DNA from 2 places in the Cytobacillus mangrovibacter genome. Region 1 is predicted to be linked to the other one. Evidence: predicted binding sites of a transcription regulator. Region 1 holds the regulator's gene; the other holds the start of a gene.
The links. Region 1 encodes Rex, which represses fermentation and respiration genes when NADH is low (regulators of the CRP and FNR family bind a similar motif). Its sites were predicted from a motif close to TTGTGAAATATTTCACAA; they were not measured.

Region 1 (4,217 bases):
CGGAAAAGAGGAAATTTCCTAACACTGTCCGGATATCCTTTTCGGGCTTTAAGGGAAATTCATCCCATAGTTCATTTAAAACACGTTTATTCGATGAAAGCTCAGCCTGTTCCTGATCATAGTATCCGATGAAAACATTTGACCCATGCTGAAAATGACCGGCAATTGGAGAAAATCTGTCAATAATTGTTTTTAATAATGTTGATTTCCCAACACCATTTGGTCCGACAAGAGCAATGCTTTCTCCTCTTGTGATCCGAAAGGAAATATTGTTTGAAATCTCTTCCTCACGGTAACCAATCGCAATAGAATTAGCCTTCAACACTTCATTCCCTGATTGCCTATCAATTTGGAATCCGAAAGAGGCTGATTTTTCATCCCCTAGCGGCCGATCGATCATTTCCATTTTTTCAAGCTGTTTTCTTCGGCTTTGAGCTCTTTTCGTCGTGGAGGCACGTGTAAGGTTGCGCTGAATAAAATCTTGAAGCTTTGCCACTTCCTCCTGCTGTTTTTCATATTCCTTCATTTCGTGTTCAAAGTTTGCTGCTTTTTGATCAAGATAAGCGCTGTAATTTCCAGTATATTTACGGATGTAAAGTCTGGACAACTCGTAAACCTGTGAAACGACTTTATCTAGAAAATATCGATCATGAGAGACGATTAGAATGGCTCCATCATATCCCTGCAGGTATTGCTCTAACCATGTTAATGTATCAATGTCTAAATGATTGGTAGGCTCGTCCAAAATTAAAATATCAGGTTTTGTTAATAAGAGCTTACCAAGAGCGAGCCTTGTTTTCTGTCCGCCGCTTAAAGTAGATATTTTCGTATCATAACTGAAAGAATGGAAATTTAATCCATGGAGGACTGAACGGATATCTGATTCATACTGATAACCGCCTTCTTCTTTAAATTGGACTTGGCGTCTGTCATATTCCGATAGAATCCTCTCGTATTCTTGCTGATTCCTTAATGCATCTGGGTCAGACATACGTTTCTCTAGCGAGCGTATTTCTCTTTCCTGATTTTGAAGATGCTCGAATACAGTCAACATTTCATCCCAAATGGATCGATCAGACTCTAAGCCAGTATTTTGAGCAAGATAGCCAATTCTTACGTCTTTTGGTTTAATAATATCACCGGAATCATAAGATATTTGTCCAGCGATGATCTTTAACAGCGTGGACTTTCCAGCTCCATTTCGACCAACAAGGGCAATTCGGTCTCTCGTTTGTACTTCTAGCTTTATATTCGATAAAATAGGATCAGCACCAAAATTTTTGTTTAACTGGTTTACTTGTAATAAAATCATTCTCTTCACCTCTATAGTATAGAGTAAGTGTAACCCATTCATATATGATGGGCAATAATGGATGATTATGTGAAAGTGTAGGATTGCACAAAGTACATACAAATGGATAAAAATAGTGTATCATTTTGTTGAGAGGTGTTTCTATATGACGGATTTTACTCATTTTAATCAAGAAGGAAGAGCGAAAATGGTCGATGTTAGTGATAAGCCTGAAACTGTTCGGACCGCAATTGCTCATTCAAGTATTACCGTAAACAAAGAAATATACGAAAAAATTACTTCAAATAAAATGAAAAAGGGAGATGTTCTAGCAGTTGCTCAGGTTGCTGGAGTGATGGCATGTAAGAAAACATGGGAAATAATCCCGATGTGTCATCCAATTCCACTGACAGGAGTGGATATTTCCTTCTCTTGGAAAATAGATCAAGAGGAATATATTTTGTTAATAACTGCATCTGTTAAAACAAAGGGAAATACTGGGGTAGAGATGGAAGCGCTAACAGCTGCATCTGTTTGCTCCTTAACTGTCTATGATATGTGTAAAGCAGTCGATAAAGGAATGATAATAGGAAAAACCTATCTAGTTGAAAAAACTGGCGGCAAAAATGGGGACTATAAAAGAGATACGATATAATGGAACTTCGGGAGAGTGGATGAAAAATGTCGAATGAAACAGTGAAAATTCCGCAAGCAACTGCAAAAAGGCTCCCTTTGTACTACCGTTTCCTGAAAAATTTACATTCTTCTGGCAAACAGAGGGTTTCATCTGCAGAGCTAAGTGAGGCAGTAAAGGTTGATTCTGCAACCATCCGCAGGGATTTCTCCTACTTTGGTGCATTAGGGAAAAAGGGATATGGATACAATGTCAATTATCTTCTGACCTTTTTTCGGAAGACTTTGGATCAGGATGAGCTGACAAAGGTAGCGCTTATTGGTGTAGGAAATCTAGGTACAGCCTTTTTAAACTACAATTTTCTCAAAAATAATAATACAAAAATAGAAGTAGCTTTTGATGTAGACAAGAATAAAGTCGGCACAACCATTGGAGATGTCCCGGTTTATCATATGGATGATCTGGAGAAGATCATTAAGGAACATAATATTCAAGTAGCGATATTAACTGTTCCCGCCATTGCAGCCCAATCGATTGCCGATCGGATTGTTCAGGGGAGTGTAAATGGAATATTGAATTTCACCCCAGCCCGATTATCGGTTCCGTCTACGATTCGGATTCATCATATTGACCTAGCTGTCGAGCTTCAATCACTTATCTATTTTTTAAAGCATTATCCGACTGTGGATGAAAAAGAAGAGTAAAAGCATATAAAAAATGAGCCCCAATACGGAGGCTCATTTATTTTTTAGTTCCTTTTGCCACTTGAAATGAAAGGCAACCATACGGAGGCCACTTCCAAGGTCAAAGGTAGCAATAATAATGAGAAAGACTGTGAATAGGCCCCAGCCATTTTCCCTTTGGATGTTTTGAGTAGCTAAATAAGTAAAAAGGAGTCCAAGGATGATGTAAATAATGCCAGAAAAAAGTGGTGTTCTTCTCATAGTAATCCTCCAATAAAGGCTTGAAGTTTCTCCATTTCCTTTAGCCAGTTTTCAATTTTGTCCTGATTTAATTGGATTATCACAACAAATGTATTCATGGATACATGAGCAAAGATAGGAACGATAATCCTTTTTGTTTTGACATAAAGGAAAGCAAATGTAAAGCCCATAGCTGAATATAAAAGGGTATGCTCAACCTCTGTATGTGCCAGTGAAAAAATAATTGAACTGAATAAAGCAGATAAGAAGAAATTAAACCGTTTATGAAGTGCGCCAAAAATGATCTTTCGAAAAACTATTTCTTCAAGTATAGGTCCAATGATTGAGCTGACAATGATAACGGCTGGGAAAGTTTGGATTAGCATCATGATATCTTGTGTATTTTCAGATCCCATTTCAATTCCAAGCAGGTTTTCAATGTTTGCTGCAATAGTTTGGGCAAAAAAGGCTAGAAAAACTCCGCCAATTGCCCAAGCGATAGAAGAAGAGATGGATGATGCATCTCTTAGCTCTCGGACTGACTTCATCTCTTTTCGCAATAGTGCTAAGGTGATGATTATTGTAATGGTGAAGCTAATAACGATCCAATAGGCTACCGCAAGTATTTGCATATCTTCAAGATTTTTACCCATCAAATCGCCTGCATAGACGAGCAGTGGAACTCCAATGATACTCGAAAATTGCATGGCAATATAAGTAATAAGAATAATCCAGTATTCCTTTTTCAATATCTTGTCTCCTTAGTAAAAGTTGGTCAAGTTCATATACATCTATTTTACTCATAATAGGGTTTATGTTTCAATTAGAAGCTTTCAGTACCAATTTTAATTATTATAGCAATATACATTTAGAAGCTTTCATGAATATTTTTTACAAAAAAGTTGAGCTTCACTCTTGCAAATAGAATTCATATTCTTTAATATAATAATTGTGTTAGCACTCAGACAGATAGAGTGCTAATAAATAATATTACATATATATTGAGGAGGTTGTTTCACTTGTTAAAACCACTAGGTGATCGAATTATTATCGAGCTTGTTGAAACTGAAGAAAAAACTGCAAGCGGCATCGTTTTGCCGGACACTGCTAAAGAAAAGCCTCAAGAAGGTAAAGTTGTAGCTGTTGGTACAGGCCGCGTTCTTGAGAATGGTGAGCGTGTAGCCCTTGAAGTTGCTAACGGCGACCGCATTATCTTCTCAAAATATGCTGGAACAGAAGTTAAATTCGAAGGCAAAGAATACTTAATCCTACGCGAAAACGATATTCTTGCTATTATTGCTTAATTAACTAACAGTACAAATACGTTAAGATAACTTTTCATAATTCTAGAGGAGGTTTTTTACAAATG
Region 2 (4,217 bases), on a different contig from region 1:
GACCCTGACTTTCACCGCCGTGAAATATGGGAGGAAATTGAAAGAGGGGTATACCCTGAGTTCGAATTAGGAGTACAAATCCTCGATGAAGAAGATGAATTTAAGTTCGAATTTGATATTTTAGATTCAACCAAGCTTTGGCCGGAGGAAGATATCCCAGTAAAATTGATAGGCAAGATGACATTAAATCGAAATGTCGATAATTTTTTCGCTGAAACAGAGCAAGTTGCCTTTCATCCAGGTCATGTTGTACCAGGAATTGATTTTACTAATGACCCTTTACTGCAAGCCCGTTTATTTTCATATACTGATACGCAACTCATTCGTCTTGGCGGACCGAATTTTCATGAGCTGCCAATTAACAGACCGGTATGTCCCTTCCACAATAATCAGCGTGATGGATATGGACGTCAAACAATTAATATTGGGAAGGTCAATTATCATAGAAACTCATTAGCTGGAAATACCCCAAGCACAGCGAGTGAACAGGAAGGCGGCTATGTCCATTATCAGGAAAAGGTAGAGGGCAAGAAAATCCGCGCTAGAAGCGAAAGCTTTAAGGATCACTTCTCACAAGCTACGCTATTCTGGAACAGTATGAGCAAACCCGAAAAAATGCATATTATTGATGCTTTTAGCTTTGAACTTGGAAAAGTGAAAAATGAATCAGTAAAGCAGCAAGTTGTCGATATGTTTGCTAATGTAAGTCTGGAATTGGCAACAGCATTTGCAATCAATATCGGAGCCGTCCCGCCAAAAGGTGGTGGATCTGATATAAAAAAGACTTCACCAGCGCTTAGTCAGGAAAATACTAAGAAAAAGCCAGATACACGAAAGGTTGCAGTTATTCTTACAAATGGATTTAATGGGCATGACGTGAAATTAGTGTTGGAAAAATTAAAAGCTAATGGAGTGTTGGCAGAAATCATAAGTGAAAGGCAAGGGAAAGTGAGAGGTACTGGTGGAATAGAACTGACAGTTGACCATACCTTCTTAACGACAGATTCGGTTTTGTTTGATGCAGTTTATATTGTCAGGGGCAGTAGTGATAGTAAGAAGTTTAATAAAGATGCTGCATACTTCATATATGAAGCATTTACCCATTATAAGCCTTTAGGTGCCACGCATGAAGGAAAGCAGTGGCTGGAATCGGATGGCATTGGGGATGGCGTAGGTGTGGTCATGGCAGATGATATGGAATGGTTTACAAGTGAATTTATTAAAGCTATAGCTGCTCATCGCTTTTGGAATCGAAAGTTGGTTTGAAAAAATGCAGATCGTTTATGGTGTGATTTGCTAAATCAACACCATAAACGATCTGTGTCATTTGTACTTTATTCTATACTACAATAAACAATAGGACAGTTTTCACAGCCAATTTCATCCTTCAAAAATTTAAGGTCATGAACGGTAATTTTCCCCTTTTTTATGGAGATTATCCCCTCTCGCTTTAACTCATTTAAAAGTCGATTCGTACTTTCTCTTGATGTTCCACAAAAATTGCCAAGCTCCTGGTTGGTTAAAGGCAGATTAATCAATATGCTGCCGTCACTCTTTTTGATCCCGTAGCTATTGGTCATACGTATGATTGTTGAGTATAATGCACCCTTTTTTCCATTTAGTACAAGGTCACGGAATTTGGTTTGTGTCCTGCGGAAATGGTCGCTCATCCATTTCATAAATTCAAATGCGAGTGCACTATTTTGAAAGAGTTCCCTTTCAATAACCTCACTTTTAATTACGGCGATTTCACCCTCTTCAAGGACAAGAGCGCTTAGAAGGTATCTTGGTGAATGGGTAAATAAAGTTAATTCACCACAAAGATCATTATCGCTGCATATTCGCAAGGCTAGTTCCCGTCCATCCTTCGTGATCTTGCTTATTTGGATTTTTCCAGAAATAATCAAGTATAATTCTTCTGCTTTTTCCCCTTCTTGAAATAAATACTGGCCTTTAACCGTTTTAATTGTACGATCAGCAAGATGAAGAAGTTCTTTTATCTCAATTGAGTGTGTTGGTTTCATTGGTTGAGCCATATGCTTCCCACCTTTTAATAATAAATCTATCCGTGTTGTTAACTATATATTAACATAGATAGATGTGAAAACGGTCTGTACAAAACTGTGAAGAATTTATGAACATCAAATAAAATGTGAACCTCTTCACATCTTTAAATCCTCAATTTTTTTACTATGTACTCAAATAAGGATTTTAAGTATCCTGCTTTGGAAAAAGGTAGGGTCGAAAGGGGAACTTTCAAATGAAAGCGAAAGCGATACAATTACCTCTTCAAACATTTAGTTTAATTGGCGGCTTCATGGTATGGGTTATTTTGTCAGCATTAATGCCATTTATTAAAGAGGAAATCCAATTATCCGCTAATCAATTAGCATTAGTAACAGCCATCCCTGTTGTACTCGGTTCCGTGTTAAGAATTCCAATTGGCTACTGGACCAATCGTTTTGGTGCGAGAAAACTATTTTCAATCAGCTTTATCTTGTTGTTATTCCCAATCTACTATATTAGTATCTCGAACTCATTCACTGACTTGCTTATAGGCGGACTATTCTTGGGGATAAGCGGGGCTGTGTTTTCAGTAGGAGTTACATCATTACCAAAATATTATCCTAAGGAACGCCATGGCTTTGTTAACGGGATTTATGGTGTTGGAAATGTTGGAACAGCGCTAACAACATTTGCTGCTCCGGTGATTGCGACTCAAATAGGATGGCAAACAACTGTCCAGCTATTTTTAATTATTGTATTAGTTGTAGCAGTAATAAACTTTTTCTTAGGGGATAAGAATGAACCAAAAGTTGTTACACCGCTTAAGGATCAAATCAAAAGTGTTTATAAAAATGAAAAATTATGGTGTTTAAGCTTGTTTTATTTCTTAACTTTCGGTGCATTTGTTGCATTTACAATCTATTTGCCAAATTTCCTCGTGGCACATTTTGAATTGGATAAGGTAGATGCCGGATTACGAACAGCAGGATTCATTGCGATTGCAACTTTTGTCCGTCCATTAGGCGGCTGGCTAGGTGATAAGTTTAACTCCTTTAAGATTTTAATGCTTGTGTTTGCTGGGTTAACTCTATCAGGAATCTTATTGGCATTCAATCCTACATTAACGTTTTATTCTATCGGATGCTTGACTATCGCTTTCTGTGCAGGCATTGGGAATGGAACGATCTTTAAATTAGTACCGATGTATTTTTCAAAACAAGCAGGAATTGTTAATGGAATTGTTTCTGCAATGGGAGGTTTAGGCGGGTTCTTCCCACCGCTGATGCTTTCATTCTTATTTAATCTGACTGGCCATTATGCGATTGGCTTCATGGCATTATCACAAGTAGCATTGGCTAGCTTAATTATTGTTATGTGGATGTATTATCAAGAAAAATTAGATTCTTCTAAGAGTCAATCCTTTAATGGCATGAGTCAGTTATCACAATAGTATTTATTAATATAGATGTAACGATTGCTCTACTTTTTGTGGCAATTGTTACATCGTTTGCTTTTAACCTAACTAAGTTCGCCCATTCATTGGACATCTATCCTGCATACATTACAAGAGAATGAATAATTAAAGTGGGGGGATGAATCAAAGATGATGAATCATAGAAACAATCACGGCGGGCATCATGGAGGGGGTCACCACGGCGGAAATCATGGTGGAGGTCATCATGGTGGAAATCATGGTGGAGGTCACCATGGTGGAAATCATGGAGGAGGACATCACGGAGGGGGTCACCATGGCGGAATTAACCAAGGGTTTGGCGGTATTGGAGCACCATTTTTAGGCGGGGTGTTAGGTGGACTAACTGTAGGAGCGTTGGCATCACCAGGCATTGGCTATGGTAGTTACCCGTATCCGTATCCATACCCAGCACCATATCCATCTGCTTATCCAGCACCTGTACCTTATCCAACGCCTTATTACCCTTATGGGAATTATCCATATTAAATAGGAAGAAACAAGGTTAAATAAACTTTAATGCACCTTCTATATAAGTTGGTGCTATTTTTATTGTCTTAAATTTTTTTTCATATAAAACTTAACAAATTGCCGGAATAGGTATAATATAATTTAGTGGGTACAAGCTTGTACTAATTTGATTTATTGATAATCTGAAATCATATTTAATTCATGATTATTATTTCTCAATAAGGTTGTTGGAGTTTCACTTTATATAACTATTTTTCCTAGATTTAAT

Region 2: a site for Rex is predicted at 2,151-2,168, ahead of ACFYKT_RS05855 (nitrate/nitrite transporter). Genes of this name have one in related genera too.

What each region holds. Positions count from the first base shown of each region.
Region 1 is NZ_JBIACJ010000016.1:54,064-58,280, reverse strand. Features, by position in the region: gene ACFYKT_RS19910 (ABC-F family ATP-binding cassette domain-containing protein) at 1-1,312, opposite strand, end outside; gene moaC (cyclic pyranopterin monophosphate synthase MoaC) at 1,458-1,946, shown strand; gene ACFYKT_RS19900 (redox-sensing transcriptional repressor Rex) at 1,973-2,629, shown strand; gene ACFYKT_RS19895 (YdiK family protein) at 2,663-2,869, opposite strand; gene ACFYKT_RS19890 (CPBP family intramembrane glutamic endopeptidase) at 2,866-3,597, opposite strand; gene groES (co-chaperone GroES) at 3,868-4,152, shown strand; gene groL (chaperonin GroEL) at 4,215-4,217, shown strand, end outside.
Region 2 is NZ_JBIACJ010000002.1:484,582-488,798, forward strand. Features, by position in the region: gene ACFYKT_RS05845 (catalase) at 1-1,266, shown strand, start outside; gene ACFYKT_RS05850 (Crp/Fnr family transcriptional regulator) at 1,335-2,036, opposite strand; gene ACFYKT_RS05855 (nitrate/nitrite transporter) at 2,261-3,457, shown strand; gene ACFYKT_RS05860 (hypothetical protein) at 3,611-3,967, shown strand.